Regions from separate parts of the Labrys sp. 22185 genome, predicted to be linked through region 1. Evidence: predicted binding sites of a transcription regulator. Region 1 holds the regulator's gene; each other region holds the start of a gene.
What was found. The regulator PhoB, encoded in region 1, activates phosphate uptake and scavenging genes when phosphate is short. The targets are predictions, from matches to a motif close to TGTCATNNANCTGTCAT.
Positions count from the first base shown of each region.

Region 2: the regulator PhoB is predicted to act here: its motif matches at 3,235-3,251, upstream of ACTJKX_RS11400 (alkaline phosphatase).
Region 3: the regulator PhoB is predicted to act here: its motif matches at 2,287-2,303, upstream of phnC (phosphonate ABC transporter ATP-binding protein).
Region 4: the regulator PhoB is predicted to act here: its motif matches at 2,704-2,720, upstream of ACTJKX_RS26155 (YdcH family protein).

Region 1 is NZ_JBQEPH010000009.1:248,210-253,173, reverse strand. It holds gene ACTJKX_RS19615 (RNA polymerase sigma factor) at 1-807, shown strand, start outside; gene phoB (phosphate regulon transcriptional regulator PhoB) at 956-1,657, opposite strand; gene phoU (phosphate signaling complex protein PhoU) at 1,671-2,390, opposite strand; gene pstB (phosphate ABC transporter ATP-binding protein PstB) at 2,426-3,253, opposite strand; gene pstA (phosphate ABC transporter permease PstA) at 3,250-4,092, opposite strand; gene pstC (phosphate ABC transporter permease subunit PstC) at 4,104-4,964, opposite strand, start outside.
Region 2 is NZ_JBQEPH010000004.1:305,361-310,324, forward strand. It holds gene ACTJKX_RS11390 (ABC transporter ATP-binding protein) at 1-592, opposite strand, end outside; gene ACTJKX_RS11395 (hypothetical protein) at 597-1,058, opposite strand; gene ACTJKX_RS11400 (alkaline phosphatase) at 1,311-3,083, opposite strand; gene ACTJKX_RS11405 (L,D-transpeptidase family protein) at 3,590-4,964, shown strand, end outside.
Region 3 is NZ_JBQEPH010000001.1:318,911-323,874, reverse strand. It holds gene ACTJKX_RS01535 (class I SAM-dependent methyltransferase) at 1-453, shown strand, start outside; gene ACTJKX_RS01530 (MaoC family dehydratase) at 665-1,138, opposite strand; gene ACTJKX_RS01525 (MaoC family dehydratase) at 1,135-1,593, opposite strand; gene ACTJKX_RS01520 (chloramphenicol acetyltransferase) at 1,598-2,248, opposite strand; gene phnC (phosphonate ABC transporter ATP-binding protein) at 2,445-3,269, shown strand; gene phnD (phosphonate ABC transporter substrate-binding protein) at 3,330-4,262, shown strand; gene phnE (phosphonate ABC transporter, permease protein PhnE) at 4,368-4,964, shown strand, end outside.
Region 4 is NZ_JBQEPH010000017.1:88,840-93,803, reverse strand. It holds gene ACTJKX_RS26175 (DUF1013 domain-containing protein) at 1-516, shown strand, start outside; gene ACTJKX_RS26170 (hypothetical protein) at 737-1,027, opposite strand; gene gcvA (transcriptional regulator GcvA) at 1,158-2,078, shown strand; gene ACTJKX_RS26160 (YdcH family protein) at 2,142-2,366, opposite strand; gene ACTJKX_RS26155 (YdcH family protein) at 2,734-2,913, shown strand; gene ACTJKX_RS26150 (DUF6600 domain-containing protein) at 3,086-4,261, shown strand; gene ACTJKX_RS26145 (creatininase family protein) at 4,343-4,964, shown strand, end outside.

The DNA of each region.
Region 1 (4,964 bases):
TTCCTGGTCTCGCCCGTGGCGATGAGCCAGAGACTGGTGCGGGCCAAGGCCAAGATCAAGCAAGCCGGCATCCCCTTCCGCATCCCGGAGCCCGACGAGTTGCCCGGCCGTCTCGACGCGGTGCTGGAGGCCGTTTATGCCGTCTATGCCGAAGGCTGGGCCGATCCGGAAGGGGCTCATGCCCGCGAGCGCAATCTGTCGACGGAGGGTATCTGGCTCGGCCGGCTGCTCGCCTCGCTCCTGCCCGGCGAGCCTGAAGTGCTGGGGCTGCTGGCCCTGATGCTGCACGCCGAAGCGCGGCGGGCGGCGCGCCGCGGCCAGGATGGCGATTATATTCCGCTGGAGCAGCAGGACACCGCGCTCTGGGATGCGGGGCTGATCGAGGAGGCCGAAGCCTTGCTTGCCCGGGCCGGCCAGGTCCGCCAGATCGGCCGCTATCAGCTGGAAGCCGCGCTGCAATCGGCCCATGCCCATCGACGCATCTGCGCGACGACGGACTGGGCCGCGATCGTCATATTGTATGAAGCCCTGGTTCTGCTGACAGCTTCTCCAGTGGCCGCCATCAACCGGGCCGTGGCGCTCGCCCGCCTCATGGGGCCGCAGGCTGGTCTGGCTGCACTTGACGAGGTCGCCGGTGACGGACGCATCGTCGATTACCAGCCCTATTGGGCCGCGCGTGCGGACTTGCTGGTGCGGGCCGCCAGACCGGAGGAGGCCTGCAATGCCTATTTGCGGGCGATCGGCCTGGAGAGCGATCCGGCCATCCGCCACTATCTGCAGGCACGCCTGGCGGATTTGGCGGCGTGACTGCGCGGCGAGGGAGGAGGGCGGATATCGTCGCCCACTCTTGCTCTCTACGTCGCGCAGCCCCTCACCCTCTCCCCGTAGGAACGAGGTGAGGGCGCAACGCAGCCTTGGCGAAGCGGAGCGAGCGGGCAATGCCCACGAAACGCCCTCAGGATTGCTTGGCGAAGGTCTCGTCGAAGGAATAGCCGGCACCGCGCACGGTGCGGATCGGATCGATCTCGCGCGTGCGGTTCATCGCCTTGCGCAGGCGGCCGACATGCACGTCGACCGTGCGCTCGTCGATATAGACGTCGCGGCCCCAGACGCTGTCGAGCAACTGCTCGCGCGCGAAGACGCGTCCCGGTGCCTGCATCAGGAATTCGAGCAGGCGGAACTCGGTCGGGCCGAGGCGGATCTCGCGATTGCCGCGATGGACGCGCTTGGTCTCGCGGTCGAGGGAGATGTCGCCGGCCTTGAGCAGGGAGGCGACGTGATCGGGCTTGGCCCGGCGCAGCAGGGCACGCACGCGGGCCGAGAGCTCGGGCACGGAGAAGGGCTTGACGACATAGTCGTCGGCACCGGTGGCCAGGCCCCGCACGCGTTCGGTTTCCTCGCCGCGCGCCGTGAGCATGATCACCGGCAGGCGCTCGGTTTCCGGCCGCATGCGAATACGCCGGCACAATTCGATGCCGGACAGGCCCGGCAACATCCAGTCGAGCAGAACCAGGTCCGGCACGCTTTCGCGCAGGCGGATCTCGGCGTCGTCTCCGCGTGCGACGCTATCCACCTCATAGCCTTCGGCTTCGAGATTGTAGCGCAGCAGCAGGGTCAGCGCTTCTTCGTCCTCGACGATCAGAACCTTGGGAGGCATGGCCTATCCCTTGTTATTTAGCCGGCACAGGAAGGTCGACGAGATCGGTGCTGTTGTCCGCCTTGGGCCGCTCTCCGGCCGGCGATTCACCGGTCACGAGATAGTGGACCGTCTCGGCGATGTTGGTGGCGTGGTCACCGATGCGCTCGATGTTCTTGGCGCAGAACAGCAGATGGGTGCAGAAGCCGATATTGCGCGGATCTTCCATCATGTAGGTCAGCAATTCGCGGAACAGCGAGGTATACATCGCATCGATCTCGCCGTCCGAGCGCCAGACCGAGAGGGCTTCCTCGACATTGCGCTGGGCGAAGGCGTCGAGCACCTGCTTGAGCTGCTCGAGTACCAGGTCGGCCATGTGGTCGAAACCGCCGAAGAGCTGGGCCGGCTGGGCGTGACTGTGGATGGCCACCACGCGCTTGGCGACATTCTTGCCGAGGTCGCCGATCCGCTCGAGGTCGTTGGCCACCCGCAGGGCCGAGACGATCTCGCGCAGGTCGAGGGCCAACGGCTGGCGCTTGGCGATGATCAGGATGGCTCGGTCCTCGACCTGGCGCTGCAACTTGTCGATCGCGGCGTCGAGATCGATCACCGCTTTGGCGCGCTGGGTGTCGCGCTTGAGCAGGGCTTCGACGCTGTCGGCTACGCTCTTCTCGGCATAGCCACCCATTTCGGCGATCATGTTGCGCAGCTCGCGCAGTTCCTGGTCGAAGGATGTAACGATATGGTCGGACATGCCGCCTCCAAATGAATTCGACGCTGGCCGAGGGATCAGCCGAAGCGGCCGGTGATGTAATCCTGCGTACGGCTGTCGTTCGGGGTGGTGAACATCTTGTTGGTCTGGCCGACTTCGATGAGGTCGCCCAGATAGAAGAAGGCCGTCACATCCGCGCAGCGCGCCGCCTGCTGCATATTGTGCGTGACGATCACGATGGTGAAGTCCCGCTTCAATTCGTCGATCAATTCCTCGATCTTGGCGGTCGAGATCGGATCGAGCGCGGAGGTCGGCTCGTCCAGCAGGACGACTTCGGGCTTCACCGCGATGGTGCGGGCGATGCACAGGCGCTGCTGCTGGCCGCCGGACATGCCGAGGGCCGAAGCGTGCAGGCGGTCCTTGACCTCGTTCCACAAGGCGGCCTTGGTCAGGCACCATTCGACACGCTGGTCCATCTCCGCCTTGGAGATGGATTCATGCAGCCGCACGCCGAAGGCGATGTTGTCGTAGATCGACATCGGGAAGGGCGTGGGCTTCTGGAACACCATGCCGATGCGGGCGCGCAGCACCGCCGGGTCGATCTCCTTGCCGATGACGTTCTGGCCGTCGAGCAGCACGCGGCCCTTGGCGGTCTGCCCCGGATAGAGGTCGTACATGCGGTTGAGCACGCGCAGCAGGGTCGACTTGCCGCAGCCGGAGGGACCGATCATGGCGGTGACCTGCCGGTCGATCATGTCGAGATTGATGGCCTTGAGCGCATGCTTCTCGCCATAATAGAAGTCGAGATTCTCGACCTTGAGCTTCACGGCGGCGGCTGGATCGGCGAGGGGGCGTTCGGCAACCGCGATGGAGGCTTGGGGGGTAGCGGACATGGGAGCACTCATTTCTTGGGAGCGAGCACGAAGCGGGTCAGGATATTGAGCGCCAACACGCCGGCGGTGATGAGGAGGGCGCCGCTCCACGCCACCGAGACGGCCTTGGGATCGGGGTAGGGCGCGAGCTGGTAGATGGCAGCCGGCAAGCTGGCAAAGGCATTGCCGAGATTGAGCGACCAGTTGGAATTGCCGAAGGCCGTGAGCAGCAGCGGTGCGGTCTCGCCGGCGGCGCGGGCCAGGGCCAGCAGGATGCCGGTGACGATACCGGTGCGAGCCGAGCGCCAGGTCACGAAGGTGATGACCTTCCACATCGGCGATCCCAGGGCAAAGGCGGCTTCACGCAGGCTGATCGGCACCAGCGCCAGCATGTCCTCGGTGGTGCGCACGACCACCGGCAGGATGATGATGGCCAGCGCCACCACACCGGCCCAGCCGGAGAACCCGCCCGTCGCCACCACGATCATCTGGTAGACGAACAGGCCGATCAGGATGGACGGCGCCGAGAGCAGGATGTCGTTGATGAAGCGCACCGCATCGGCGAATTTGCTGCCGCGGCCGGCCTCGGCCAGGAAGGTGCCGGCCATGATGCCGATCGGCGCACCGATCAGGAGGGCGAGCAGTACCATGACGAGAGAGCCGACGATGGCATTGCGCAGGCCGCCATCGGCCATGTCCTTGGTGAAGAGGTCCATGGTCAGCGAGGGCAGACCCTCGCGCAGCAGCGTGAACAGGATCCAGGCCAGCGCCAGCAGGGAGATCGCGGCAAAGCTGATCGAGACGACCTTGTAGGCATAGTCGAGGGCGCGGCGGCGGGCGAGACGGGCGCTGCTTTGGGCGAGATGGGCCATGATGCTCTCCCTTACTTGGCGTTGGTGCGCACGAGCATGCGGGAGATCGCAAGCACGATGAAGGAAATCACGAAGAGCACGAAGCCCAGCTCCAGCAGCGACTGGCTGCGCAGCGAGCCGGCCGGCGCGTCCGGGAATTCGTTGGCGATGGTGGAGGCGATGGTCGCGCCCGAGGAGAACAGCGAGGCCGATATTCGGTTGGCGTTGCCGATCACGAAGGTCACCGCCATCGTCTCGCCCAAAGCGCGGCCGAAGCCGAGCATGACGGCGCCGACCAGCGCCGTGCGGCCATAGGGCACCGAGACGTTGCGGAAGACTTCATAGGTGGTGGCACCGACGCCATAGGCCGATTCCTTCAGCATGGCGGGCACCGATTCGAGGATCTCGACGAACATCGCGGTGATGAAGGGAATGATCATCAGGGCCAGGATGATGCCGGCCGTGAGCATGCCGGCGCCGTTGGTGGGGCCCTTGAACAGATAGCCGAGCACCGGCACGTGCGAGAGGACGGAGATGATCGGCGGGTAGATCGTCTGGGCCAGGATCGGCGCCACGATCAGCGACCCCCACATGCCGAAGATGATCGACGGCACGGCCGCCAGGAGCTGGATGGCGATGCCGATCGGCCGCCGCACGCTCTGGGGCGCGATCTCCGTGAGGAAGAAGGCGATGCCGAAGGACATCGGCAAGGCAATGATCAAAGCGAGAATGCCGGTGAACAGCGTGCCGTAGATCATGACGCCGGCGCCGAATTTCTCGGTGACGGGGTTCCAGGCGGTGGACCAGTAGAAGCTCGGCCCGAAATGGGCCAGCGCCGGCCAGCCGCCATAGAAGAGCAGCACGACGATCGAGCAGAGCAGTATCAGCACGAG
Region 2 (4,964 bases), on a different contig from region 1:
AGACGACGATGAGCGTGGAGCCTTCCGCGCTGGCGAGTTCGATGAGGAGGTCGCCCACGACGGCGCCGGCCTCGGCATCGAGGCTCGCGGTCGGCTCGTCCGCCACCAGCACGGCCGGCCGGCGCAGCAGGGCCCTGGCGAGGGCGACACGCTGCATCTCGCCGCGGGACATGCCGTCGATCGCCTGATCCGGCCTGGACAGGCCGACCCGTTCGAGCAGGGAGCGGCCGCGTTCGATCGCGCTCTTGCCGGCCCGCCCCGACAGGCGCAGCGGCAGCAGCACGTTCTCCAGGGCCGACAGGCCGGGAAAGAGATGAAAATCCTGCATGAGCAGGCCGATATTGTGCCCGCGCCAGCGGTCCCTGGCGCCCTCCGGCAGCCTGGCGATATCGGTGTCGCCCCAGCGTATCCGACCCTGGCCGACGCGCTCGAGGCCGGTGACGACGTTGACGAAGGTGCTCTTGCCCGAGCCCGACGGGCCGGTCACGGCAAGCTGGCTGCCCGCCGTGAGGGCGAGCCTGTCGATGCGCAGCACCGGGGCGGCGAGGCCAGGGAAGGAGACGGCGATATCTTCGAGGTCGAGTGCCAGCACCGGATCAGACCACCCAGTAGCGCGCGTCGCGCAGGCGCAGCCGGCTGAGAAAGCCGGTTTCCGGATCGGTCCAGGATCCCATCTCCAGGCGTCCCGACACTTCTATCCGGGTGCCGGGTTGCACGAAGGTCTGCTTCTCGTCGAGATAGATTACCACGATATTGTCGGGCCAGTCCGAGTCGGAGGAGCAGAAGGGGCAGATCGACATCGGGATTTCGGTGAGCACGAAGAAGGTGGCTTCCGCCTTGAGGGGCGGTGCCATGAAGCCGCTCATCACCACGTCCTTGCCGTCGAGTTCCTTGACCTTGGCGGAGAATTCCAGGCCGAGCACGCTGATTTTGCCATAGAGTTCCGGGAAGCCGAGCGTCGCCGGCGAGGCAGCAAGAGCCGGCCGCGCGAGAAGGAGCGGCGACAGACCGACCAGGGTCACGACATGGCGGCGGGACAGGAAAGGGATGGTCGTCATGGTGAGCTCTTACGCGGGCCGAGGTCGGCGCTCTCGAGAAACATCGCCATCGGGCGGCTAGCCGCCCGATGGTTGCCGTCCGATCATTAGGCGTTGTCGGCAACAACTGAAACGCTGCCATTGTCATGCCCGGGCTTGACCCGGGCATCCAACCGCCTCGTCTTCAGTGCCGGGAGGAGGGCTGGATTGCCGGGTCAAGCCCGGCAATGACAAAGGTTGAGCCAATTCGACTCGTTTATTTCAGGCAAAGCCTTACTGCATCTGCGCTTTCTGGGCGCCGGAAGCGCCGAGCGCGAAGGCATCGGCCAGGACGCGGTAGACGTCGCTTTCTTCGAGATAGCCCTTGAAGCCTTCGGCACCGGGTCCCGTGGCCTGCAGCACGACGTCGTCGACGGCGTGGGCGGTGCTGTCGTTGTTGCGTGGGATGTTGCCCTGGACGAAGACGGCGCCGGGCACATCCTTGTAGGCGGGATTGGCGACATATTCCTTCTTCTCGTTCTGGATGGCCGGCTCATAGGGGCCGTCCAGCTTCGGGCTGAAGGTTTCGTAGTGGTCGGGATAGTTTCCGTAGACGACCGCCAGGCGCTTGCTGGGATCGATCTTGTCGGGATAGCCGTCGCCGTCCTTGTCCTCGTAATTGGTGAAGCCGGCCTCGGCATAGATGCCGACCTTTTCGCGCATGTCGGTGCCGGGCTTGCTGTCGTCGATGGTGCCGATCACCGACATGGAGTGGGTATGGTCGCCGGTGACGACGATCAGCGTATCGGGATGGGTCTTGGCGAATTCGCGCGCCACGCCGACGGCCTTGTCGAATTCGATGGTCTCATAGAGCGAGCGCTCGCCGTCCTGGGCATGCGACATCTTGTCGACCGAGGCGGCTTCCACCATCAGGAAGAAGCCTTCCGGATTCTTGGAAAGCTGGTCGAGGGCCGACTGGGTCATGTCGACCAGGCCGGGCTGGTTGGGGAACTTGCCCACCGTACCCTTCTTGAGCAGGTTGCGGTCGAGTGCCACATCCATGTTGCCGGTGTGGAACAGGCCGAGGATCTTGCCGGTATTGGTGCCGGAGGCGGCAGCGAGGCTGTCCTTGTCGGTGGCCAGCGTGTAGCCGGCATCCTTGAAGAGCTGGATATAGTCCTTGTCGTCCTTGCGCTTGGAGCCGGTGGTCGATTTCGGCAGGAAATAGGCCGAGCCGCCGCCCAGGATGATTTCGGGCTTCACGTCGTAGAACATGCCGACGATCTCGGCCTTGTCGGCGCGCTTGCGGGTATGGGAAACCACGGCCGCCGGGGTGGCGTCCTCGATCTCGGCGGTGGAGACCACGCCGATGGACTTCTTGCCCGTGCGGCGCAGCGCCTCGGCGATGGTCTCGACGCGCGGATCGTCAAGGCTGGCGGGCGTGCGATCGGCATAGACGCCGAGAGCGTTCACCGCCGTCTTGTGACCGGTCATGTAGGCCGACATCGTGTTGGCGCTGTCGGTGGCAATGGCATCCGTCGACGAAGTGCCGATGAAGGCCATGTGGTCGAGATCGTCCATGGCGAGGCGGCCATTGGCCTTGCCCTCGGTCATGCCCTTGGACATGATGCGAGCGCCGGTGCGGTTGGCGACCGTCAGGCCGTCACCCAGCAGGAAGATGATGTTCTTGGCCTTGGGCGTGGCGGCAGTGCCGAAGACGTCCCAGGTCACGCTGCGGCTCTGGCCGCCGGCCGAAACCTCGACCTTGTAGCTGCCGGGCACGCTGAGGGTGAGGCCGCGCAACAGCACTGCCGAGCCGAGATCCTTGTTGTCCTTGCCCTTTTCGGAGGCGACGAACTCGACGTCCTTGCCGAACACACCCTTGTAGTCCTGCCCGTTGACAGTGACGCGCACATCCTCCGGCTTCACGGTGCCGGCGAACTCGGCCTTGAAGTCGAAGGGCGAGCCGGCCAGGATGGTGGCGCGGTCGAGCGGATAGATGCCCGCGGCCTGGCTGGGACCGATCAGCATGGTGGTGACCGCAAGAGCGGCGAGGAGCGTGCGCATGGCAATCCTTTCGCGATGCGAGCAGACTTTGTCGCCGAAGCGTCTTGCGGTGTGGCCAAGCTGCCGTACTTGCAAGGACGCGTCCAAACAAAGAGCTTGAGGAGAACGCGTTCCCCCTGAACGCGCTTTGCGCTAGGGATAGCCAGCGCGTGCGACAGGTCCATGACAGCCAGCAGGTTCAGGATCAGGCTGCTCCGCATGCAGTATAGAGGATGGATCGATCGGCACCGGGAGCGGCGAAGACTCCATGTCGCATCCCGCTGTCCTGTCCGATCCGGGGTTTTGTCGTGGCCGATGCTTGTCGAGCCACGAGGAAGTCTATAGGGTCCCCGGCCAGTTTCCGGTGGAAGGCCTCTATCGGCAGGGCGTGGAATCAGGCATTGTGCCGTTAAGAGTTCGTTCACGCTGTTGCGTAACCACGATCGACCCATGACTTGCGGCGAGTGGTCGTTGACTGTAAATGTCCCTTAGTCTGTATTGCTGACTTTGCACGGGTTCACTGGTTCATGACCGCTCACTTCAAGTTGATGCGCAAGATTGCAATGGCCGTGCCGGTCCTTTTGCTGGCAGCAGCCTGTTCCAATCAGAATGGCGCAAGTGTTCGTTCGACTAGCCCGGTGCCGCAGGCCCTGATTGCCGAAATGCAGGCCAAGGGCATGGCGCGTTCCGCGCCCATCCTGGTGCGCATCTACAAGAAGGAGTCCGAGCTCGAGCTCTGGAAGCAGACCTCGAGCGGACGTTATGCCCTGCTCAAGAGCTATCCGGTCTGCCGCTGGTCCGGCCAACTCGGTCCGAAGAAGAGCGAGGGTGACCGCCAGGTGCCCGAAGGCTTCTATGCGGTGAGCATGAGCAGCCTCAATCCGAATTCGCAATATTACCTGTCTTTCGACATCGGCTACCCCAACAGCTTCGATCGCCAGCTCGGCCGGGCCGGCGGCAACATCATGGTGCACGGCTCCTGCTCTTCGCGCGGTTGCTTTGCCATGACCGACAAGCAGGTGGCTGAGATCTATGCCGTTGCGCGCGAGGCGCTGCAGGGTGGCCAGGCTTCGTTCCAGGTGCAGTCGCTGCCCTTCCGCATGACGCCCGAGAACATGGCCCGAAATCGCCGCAACCCCAATATCGGCTTCTGGCAGAACCTTAAGGAAGGCACCGACAACTTCGAGGTCACCAAGCAGACGGTGAAGGTCGATGTCTGCAAGGGCCGCTATGTCTTCAACGGCAATGGCGGTACAGATTGCGGGATCGCTCCCGCCAGCCAGAATGTGGCAGCCGCCGTCTACGAGAAGCGGCGCAGCGACGATGCCAAGATCACCGCGCTGGTCGCCTCCGGCACCAAGGCCGTCAACTATATCTATCAGGATGGCGGTTCCAATCCGGTGTTCGCCGCGCGGGCCGTCGATCAGTCGGCGGTACCGGGCAAGGATCGCCCCTTCAGCTATTCGCGCGTCGACGTGACCGAGGTTGCCCTCAACGATGCGGGCGCTCCGGCGACAGCCGCGGACGCGGATGCCGCGCATCGCGTCACCTATGCGGCAGCCGAAAGCCTGCTCTATTCGGAAGCTGCCGTGGCTCGCAAGCCGATCAAGGGGGGGGCGGATCCGAAGGCTGTCGCCAAGCGCCAGGAAGCCGTCTATGCCCGGCTGATGGGCAGCAAGTTCCCGGCCCCGATACCGCAGAAGCCGGTGGCCGTGGCCGCGGCGCCTGTCTCGTCCAGTGCTCCGGCAAGCCAGTTGGTGGCCTCGGCCGCGCCGGAAGGCCAGCCCTTCTATGCACGCTGGCTGGGCTTCGCGCCGACCGAGCAGCCGGCTTCCCCGGTTACGGCGATCAAGGTCGACCCGATCCAGACCGGCACGGTGCCTGACACCAAGCCCAAGCAGG
Region 3 (4,964 bases), on a different contig from region 1:
TCCGGCTTCGACATCTCGACGGCGATGCTCGAAACGGCACGAGGCTCACTCGACCGCAAGGGACTGGCCCGCGTCGCGGTGGCCCAGGCCGATGCCACCCGTTTCTCGCCCGAGCAATTCGGGCGCAAGGGTTTCGAGCGCATCTATATCTCCTACACGCTGTCGATGATCCCCGATTGGCACGCCGTGCTGCAACGGGCCGTTTCAGCCTTGGAGCCGGGCGGTCGCCTTCTCATCGTGGATTTCGGCCAGCAGGTGGGCCTGCCGAGCTGGTTCAAGCGGGTGCTCTTTGCCTGGCTGGCGCGCTTCCACGTCCATCCGATCGCCGCACTGCCCGCAGCACTGGCGGATCTCGCAAGCCGCGAGGGCTTGCAGCTCCGAGCCAAGGACCTCTACCGCGGCTACGCGTTCTATGCGGAACTGGAACGGAAACCGAGCAAGCCGATCTCCTGATCGCGCCACGTCTTGGCGCTGGTGCTGGGAGGGTGGGAGAAACCCCTCTGCTCTTTTCGGAGCCCCAGCTGATCGCCTCGCCAAGTCTTACCTCCCGGCCTGGCTAAGGCATGTCCATTGAGCCCGATCGACAGGGTTCGAGCAAATATGCGACAAGGCTGATGGCGTCAGCTCCTTCAATGCCGGTTGACGACCGGTACACCGAGACGCCTCATCCCCGCCTTTCCCAAAACACCGTGCCCTCGAAGCGGAAAGCCTGCTCGCCATGCTGGTTGAGCGCCGAGCTCAGCATGGAGACGATGCCCCATTCGGGACGGGAGGCGCTTTCCTTCTTGCCCGTGATCTCCACGCTGTAGCGCAGCGTATCGCCGGCGCGCACCGGCCTGGCCCAGACCATGTTGCGGAAGCCCGGCGACGGGCCGAGCTTGACTACCGGCTTGCCGAGCTGACGCGCCCTGATGATCTCGACCTCCTGATGCGCCACCAGGAGCTTCATCCAGACTGCGGCAACCTGCCAGCCCGACGCCACCAGGCCACCGAAATGGCTGTCCGCCGCAGCCGCTTCGTCGACATGAAAAGGCTGGGGATCGTAGAGGGTGGCAAAGCGCTTGATATTCTCGGCCGAAAAGGTGAAAGCGCCGATCTCGTCGGTATCACCGATGGCAAGATCCTCGAAATATTTCATGCCGCCTGCCTCCGGCCGAACATGATGGAACCGGTCTGGGTGGTCACCACCGTCTTGCCGTCCGCCACCAATTCGAACAGGAACTTCACCAGGCCCATCTCGGGGCGGCTCTTGGAAGCGCGCGCTTCCAGGACCGTGCGGCGAACGCTCAGCGTGACATCCGGGCGGAGCGGCGCCAGCCACTTCACCTCGTCGATGCCCGGCGCGCCCATCGAGGTGGAGTTGAGCATGAAGCCATCGCAGTTGAGCCGCATCAAGATGCAGCAGGCGTGCCAGCCCGAAGCGGCGAGCCCGCCGAGCATGGTACCTTTTGCCGCCTCGTCGTCGAGATGAAACGGCTGGGGATCGTATTCCCTGGCAAAAGCCAGGATGGCCTCGCGTGTCAGCCTGTACGAGCCGTAGGTGGCAATCTCGCCGACCGGGAAATCTTCGAAATGGAGCAAGGTATCAGCCATGCCCTCAGGATGGACCGATTAGGCCCTCAACGGCAAGAGCCTGGTATTTGTCGAGGAAGGCCTCGACTGGGAGCCTGCGGAAGTCCGGCAAAGCGGCTCGCAGGGTTTCGTGCGGCCAATTCCACCAGGCCAAGGCCTGCAGGCGCTCGGCAACCGCTTCCGCGAAGCGACGACGGATCGGCCGCGCCGGATTGCCCGCAACGATGGTATAGGCTTCCACGTCGCGGGTGATCACGGCGCCGGCCCCCACCACGGCGCCAGTGCCGATACGGCGACCCGGCAGCACGATTGCGCCATGGCCGATCCAGACGTCATGGCCGATATGGACGTCATGCTGCCTGCGCCAGGCAAAGAAGTCGTCCTCGTCGCCCTCGCCTTCGAAATAGGCCGAGGCGCGATAGCTGAAATGGCTCTGGCTCGCGCGATCCATCGGATGATTGCCCGGATTGATGCGCGTATGGGCCGCGATCGACACGAAACGCCCGATATGGCTGTAGGCGATGTCCGCATCGTTGACGACATAGGAATAGTCGCCGAGCTCGACCTCGTTCAGGTTGGTCCGCGGACCCACCTCGGTGTAACGCCCGAGCCGGCTCGCTGAAATCGAAGCCGTCGGGTCGATGAAAGGCGTGTGGCTGAGTTTGGGCAAGACAATTCACCGGTGATGGAAAGCCCCCTGCTTCCCATCCTCCTGCGACAGCGCCATGACAGGAAACGATCCGAGCGCCCGGCCTGTCGCAATTGCCGGCGACATCCGCGGGGGATCGTCACCGAAACATCATTGAACTGCCATCCCTCTGTAATCGCCCGGCGTTACCGACTCCGGAAACCTGCACGAGAAGGATCTGTTCATGCTGGCGATCAAAGGAGTTTCCAGGCGCTTCGGCGGCAAGGCGGCCGTCGCCGACGTCAATCTGGAAATCGCGCCCGGCGCCTTCATCGGCGTGATCGGGCGCTCAGGGGCCGGCAAGTCGACCTTGCTGCGCATGCTGAACCGCCTCGTCGACCCGAGCGAGGGTACGATCTCCTTCGATGGCGTCGATGTCACGGCCCTGCGCGGACAGGCCCTGCGGGACTGGCGCGCGCGCTGCGCCATGATCTTCCAGCAGTTCAACCTCATCGGCCGCCTCGACGTCCTCACCAATGTGCTGATGGGCCGCCTCAACAAGGTCTCGACCGCCAGCGCCGTACTGCAGCTGTGGGGCCTCGAGGACAAGGCCATGGCGCTCGCCGCGCTGGAGCAGTTCGACATCGCCAATCTTGCCGGCCAGCGTGCCGACAGCCTGTCCGGCGGTCAGCAGCAGCGCGTGGCGATCGCCCGCGCCTTGGTACAGGAACCTTCGATCATCCTGGCGGACGAGCCGATCGCCTCGCTCGACCCGCGCAATACCAAGGTGGTGATGGATGCGCTCTTACGCATCAACAAGCATTTCGGCATCACCGTCATCTGCAATCTCCATTCGCTCGATCTCGCCCGCGGCTATTGCGACCGCCTGATCGGCATGTCCGCCGGTCGGGTGGTGTTCGACGGCGCCCCCGCGGCGCTGACGGCAGATGCGGCCCGCGACCTCTACGGCCTGGAGGCCGGCGAAGTCATGGACGCCGATGCCGACACCAAATGGGCAGGCGGTACAAATTCGGCAGGCTTGGCTCGCCCTGCCAGCGTCGCGGCCTGACAGGCCGGCTGCGCATCTTCAAGAGCCATAAGAATACGATATTTCCGACAGGAGAGACCTATGCTTTCGCGCCGCACGCTGCTCGGCCTTGCCGCAGCCGCCATGAGCTTTGCCGCGGGTACTGCCCAGGCCGAGGACTGGAAGGCCCAGTATCCCGAATTGACGCTCGCCGTCATTCCGGCCGAGAACGCCTCCACCACCAATGACCGCTACCAGCCGCTGGCCGACTACATCGCCAAGCAGGTCGGCGTACCGGTCAAGCTCAACATCGCCAACGACTACGCCGCCGTGATCGAAGCCCAGCGCGCCGGCTTTGCCCAGATCGCCTGGTATGGCCCGGCCTCCTATGCCCGCGCCATCATCACCGGCGTCGCCACCGAGCCGGTCGCCGTTCCCCGCCATAACAATGGCCTCACCGGCTATTATTCGGTGATCTATGTGAAGGCTGACAGCCCCTACAAGACCATCGAGGACCTCAAGGGCAAGAAGCTCGCCCTCGTCGACCCGAACTCGACCTCCGGCAACAACGCACCGCGCTTCGGCCTGCACAGCCAGGGCATCGACGTCGACAAGTTCTTTTCGTCCGTCGTCTTCGCCGGTAGCCACGACAATGCCGTGCTGGCCCTTGCCCAGGGTACCGCCGACGCCGCCGCCAACAGCTGGAACTCGGAAGACGATTCCAACCTGACCCGCATGCTCAGCCGCGGCATCCTCAAGAAGGATGACGGCACCGCGATGACCAAGGCCGATTTCCGTGTCATCTACAAGACGCCCTTCCTGCCTGAAGGCCCCTATACGGTGCTCGCCTCGCTGCCCGAGGACCTGAAGAAGAAGATCGGCGCCGCCCTGATCGACTACGCCAAGAACGACAAGGCCAATTTCGACAAGCTTTCCGATGGCAAGGATCTCGAACTCACGGCGATCAGCGCCAAGGAATATCAGCCGATCGTGGACATGGTGAAGTTCAACGACGCGCTCCGCAAGACCCAGTAAAGCCAGGCACGACCGAAAGAAAGGGCGCGTACCGCAAGGTGCGCGCCCTTTGCGCAGACGGATTTCGCCTTGGACCGCGCTCGTTCGACTTGGCAGGAGGATATAATATTGCCGGCTATCAATAGCCTGCCGGAGGCGCAGGCCCAGGCCTTGCTAAAAGCCTACCAGGCAACCATTGCCGCCAAGAAGCGGCGGATCTGGCTCGCCGTCGCTGTCGGCATCGCCCTCTACGCCCTGTCGGCGCATGTGGCATCGGTCCGGCCGGGTTTCCTGTGGACTCATCTCGGCAACTTCACCTCCTTCTTCAGCCGCATCGCCCCTCCCCTCAGCCTCGGCAACTTCCTCAGCGATATCAGGGAGTGGTATTGGGGCTTCGGCAAGTGGCTGGTGCTGCTCGGCGACACGCTGCTCGTCGCCTATCTCGGCACGCTGCTCGGCGTTCTCGGTGCCTTCGTCCTGTGTTTCATGGCCGCTGCAAACCTGACGCGTAGCCGGCTTTTGCGTGCCGTGGTCCGCCGCTGGCTCGAATTCTGCCGCACGGTTCCCACCATCGTCTTTGCCATGATCTTCCTGATCGCCTTCAAGTCCGGACCGATGGCCGGCGCCCTGGCACTCGCCATCCACACCATGGGCGCGCTCGGCAAGCTGTTTGCCGAAGTGGTCGAGAATGCCGACATGAAGCCGGTCGAGGGCACGGTCGCC
Region 4 (4,964 bases), on a different contig from region 1:
GAGCGCGATTCCCATCATCGCCTCCGACTGGCCGAACCGAAGGTCAAGATCGCCGTCGCCAAGGTCAAGAAGGGCCCTCGCTATACACCGGTCTCGCGGCGCCAGGACCGTCCCAACGCCATTCTCTGGCTGGTCAAGAACCATCCCGAGCTCAAGGACGCCCAGATCATGCGTCTGGTCGGCACCACCAAGACGACGATCGCAGCCATCCGCGACCGCACCCATTGGAACACCGCGCAGTTGACCCCGGCCGATCCGGTCATGCTGGGCCTGTGCACGCAGATCGACCTCGACTTCGAAGTCGCCCGGGCCTCCAAGGACCGGCCGCCCGAGGCCGAGAGCGCCACGCTGCTGCCTGCCGAGATCACCACGGGGCCGGCAGCCGACCGGAGCCAGAGGCAGGACGACCCCTTCGCTTCACTCGGCAACAAGCCGCGCCAGACGGAAGACGAGGACGAACTCGACGTCGCCAACGTGTTCGCCAAGCTCAAGGGCATCAAGCAGAAGGAAGACTGACGCCCTCGCCGGCCAGTCCAACTCCGTCATCGAAAAGGGCTTTTCCGCCGGGGCGGAAAGGCCCTTTTGCTTGCGTAAGCCATCGACGGTGCCCACGATCCCCGGCGCAGCGCCTCTTCGCCGGCCCCTGCTGCGTCGAATCCCGGCAGTACCGGCAACAGGAAAAGGGCGCGATCGACGATCACGCCCTCATATCCCACCGAATTACCGGTCTCTACGCTTATGGAAGCGGACGCCCGAATTCGTCTCGCACGCCCTCGTAACGGACATAGCCGACAGGCGGTACGTCGTCGTCGCCATAGAGGTCGCGCTGGCGCCCCGCCTTCGCGGCTGCCTGATCCTGCCTCCTGAACTGCGCCAGGCCGGTGGACGCCGCCTCGACGACGGCGTTGGTGGCGCCCACCACAGCGGCGACGATCGAATAATGCAGGCGCACCTGCGTCCCGTGCAGGGCCGGGGCATAGCTCCAGTGCCGGCCCCATTCATCTTCGTGGAATTCGACGCTCGACATACTCGTACCCTCAACAAAAAGTAAATGCGCTCTTGCGATATGTTTCCTATTTTCAATGGTTTATGCTAGGTTATCAACGGGGATGACCTTTCTTCACCATCAACAAAAGCTTGATGATCATAGGGTGAGCATGAGCAAATCGGGAGCCGGTCTGGGAGCGCTGTGGACCTTTGCCGTCGCCGCTCGCCATCTGAGCTTCGCCAAGGCCGCGATCGAGCTCGATGTGACCCCCGCTGCGGTCAGCAGCCAGATCCGCGCTTTCGAAGACCGCCTCGGCACCCGGCTGTTCTTCCGCACCAGTCGCAGCATGAAGCTCACCCATGCCGGCGAAGAGCTGCTCGAATCGACCAGCGGCGCCCTGCGTACCATCGACGAAGCGCTGCGCCGGGCCGCCAACACCACCCAGCGCATGAGTTTCACCGTTTCTTCCGGTTCATCCTTCGCCGCCAAATGGCTGGTGCCGCGCCTGCCACGCTTCCGCCAGCAATTTCCCGATATCGACATGCGCATCGACATTTCCGATACGCTCGCCGATTTCAGCCGCCAGGAAATCGACGTCGCCATCCGCTTCGGCCGCGGCGCCTATGCTGGCCTGCGCTCGGATCGCCTGTTCGTCGAGGACGTCTTTCCGATCTGCAGCCCGCAGCTTCTGCACGGGCCCGTGCCCCTGCGGGAACCCGACGACCTGCAATATTTCACCCTGATCCATCTCGACTGGCACAGTCAGGATTCGATGTGGCCGGACTGGCGCATGTGGCTGATGGCCGCCAAGGCGGACAAGCCCGATCCCACGCGCGGCCTGCATTTCAGCCAGTCGATCATGACCCTGCAGGCGGCCGTGGACGGCCAGGGCGTAGCGCTCGGCAATACCAGCCTTGTGGGCGACGACCTGGCTGCGGGCCGGCTGGTACGCCCCTTCGACCTGTCTTTGAAGATCGCGCCGGAATTCGCCTATCACCTGGTGGCGCCGAGGGCCAAGGCGGACAAGCCGATGATCAAGGCGTTCCGGGACTGGGTGCTCGCCGAAATCGCCAGCGGCAAGGCGGTTTGATCGCCCGGATCGCCTCCATCCCCGTCGAAGCCACGCCGGCGCAATACCCGACGGCCACAAGCGTCAGGCGATGATGTCCGGCGTCAGCAGGTCCTCGAGCAGGGACATGCGGTCCTTGAGATGGAGCTTGCGCTTCTTCAGGCGCTGAAGCTGCAGACGGTCGGGCGTTCCCACCTGTTCCAGAGCGGCAATCGCGGCATCGAGATCGCGGTGTTCCTGGCGAAGCTGCCCCAGCTCCGCAACCATCGCGGCTTCCTCCTCCTCGGTGAGCGGATTTGACAAGCCCATACCCTTCCATTCCGAATGGCAGCTTCGGTATTTCGACCATTCTGCCGCTCCATGCCCATCCGGGCACGGTGCCGAACTATGCCGAGCCGATTCCTCGCCCGCAAGCGCTGCGGCAAGATATCGCCATCTATTTACACCCGTTTGGCGAAGCTTGCCGGACAACTTTCACAAGCCCTTCCTAGGCCTTTGATCCAGCATTCTTTTTGGCCCGGCCACACTGCATTACCGTGCGGTAAGCTATTGTTCTGACTAAATTTATTGTTGCTTTGCACAATCGATTCAACGTCGGAATCCGCGATTTTCCTTCGACATGCGCGCCTTTTCGTGAGAACGTTGAATGTCGGAACTGTGACACAAGGAGCCGTTAATGCCTGTGCAGTCGCATTTGGTCGAACTGGAGCGCAAACATCACGCTCTTGAAACAGAACTCACCATCGCACTGGCTCATCCCTCCTCGGATGACCTCAAAATCGCAGAGCTGAAGCGTAAGAAACTCCTTCTCAAAGACGAAATTGCAAGATTGAAGAGCGCCGAGAGGCTGCACTGAACCAGTCACCGCTGGTGTATGTTGACCGCCGGACCGGAGCATAATCCGGTACCGGCGGTTTCATTTTGTGGCCGGATCTCAGTTGATCCACGTGCCAATTGATACGGACGTCTCCCCCAGACAGGTTCAGGATCGGCTGCGATCGAAGCAATAACCCATGGAGGGGTTTGCTATGGCCAGCACGAGTCGGCATTGGGGGCTTGGCCTCGTTTCTTCTTTCCTGCTGGCGTGCGCCGTCCTGCCCGCTCCCGGCGCTCTGACCGACCCGGCCCGGGCTGCGCCCGTCGCCGCCATCCAGGCGCAGGCGCCCAGCCTCGACGAATTCAAGGCCGTGTTGTCGGGCTACGGCCAATACATCTATTCCGAACGCTACGGCGAAGTCTGGAAACCCTCGGTGGTCCCCGCCGGCTGGCATCCCTATCCAGCCTGCCGCTGGGTCTATGACCACACTTACGGCTGGACGTATGACGATCCCTCCGTCTGGGGCAAGATCGTCCATCACTATGGACGCTGGGCCTCGGACGGCAGCAATGGCTGGGTCTGGGTGCCCGGCACGCAGTGGAGCCCCGCCTGGGTGATCTGGCGCAGCGGTGGTGACTGGACCGGCTGGGCGCCGACACCACCTGCAAGCGACCAGCAGGAGATCAGCCTCGCCAATTTCAACGTCGACAGGCAATGGACCTTCATCGAGACGGTCAAGCTCGGCAATCGCTGCGACAATGGGCCTTCCGCCGCGCCAGCCGGCACTTTCGCCGGCTCGACCCCGGTGACGCGTTTCAAGATCGTACGGGGCATCGCCGTGTTCGTGCTGCCGCCGCCGACCCTCATCGTCGATTACGACACCGGCCCGGTGGCGCCCTGGTCGAGTGAATTCCTGGGCGAATGGCTGCTCTGGCTGAACACCGCCGCCTCCGCCGCCTCGCTCAGCGTCGGCGACAGTCTCGCCGCCTGCGCACCTCCCCCACCCCCGGCGGCGCCGATGGCCACGCCCATCGCCGTGCCCGCCCCCGCCGCGCCCCGCATGAAATCCTGGAGCCCGCCGCCACCCCGCTCCAGCAGGCGGCAGGAAGTACGCCAGACCGTGATCCCGGACGCCCCCCGTAGCCGACGGCGGGTCTATGACGAGCCCGGGCCGTATTATGGCGACGAACCGCCGATCTACATCCCGCCGCGCCGGCGCCGCCCACCCGTCTGGAACGAGGGGCCGGTGGTCCAGAGGCCGCCCCGCTATCCGAGGCCCGGTCCGGTGATCACCCCCTCCAACAACCCGACCAAGCCCAATTCCGGTCAGCGCTATCGCTGGCGCCCGCGGTCCACCCCCGACAGCGCTCCGTCATCCGGGTGGTGATTCGACGATCGCAGCAGGCGGGGCGTTGAAATAGCGCCTCGCAGCGCTATGGTTCAGGCAGTTCCCGCCCTGGATTCGATCATGACCACCACCGCTTCCCTGCCCCGCCGCCATTGGTTCGAGATGACGACGGAGGATTTCCGCACCGGCGATACCGCCAACTGGATCGCAGTATTGCCGATCGCCGCCGTGGAACAGCATGGCCCGCATCTGCCGGTCGGGGTCGACTCGATGATCATGCAGGGTTATCTCGACCGTGCCATCCCGCTGATCCCGGCCGACATTCCGGCGACCTTCCTGCCGATCCAGACCATCGGCAAGTCCAACGAGCACCTGGAATTCCCGGGCACCCTCAGCCTCTCGGCCGAAACCGTGATCCGGGCCTGGACCGAGATCGGCGAGAGCGTGCATCGGGCCGGCATCCGCAAGCTTTTGATCGTCAATTCCCATGGCGGCAACATGTCGGCGATGGACATCGTCGCCCGCGAATTGCGCGTACGCCACGGCATGCTGGTCGCCTTCACGTCCTGGCACATGTTCGGCTACCCCAAGGGCGCCTTCTCGGACGACGAAACCCGCCTGGGCATCCATGCCGGCGAGATCGAGACGGCGCTGATGCTCGCCTTCCGCCCCGACCTCGTGCGCATGGACAAGGCCAAGGACTTCCGCCCTGTTACCTATGAGATGGAAGAGATCTTCAAAT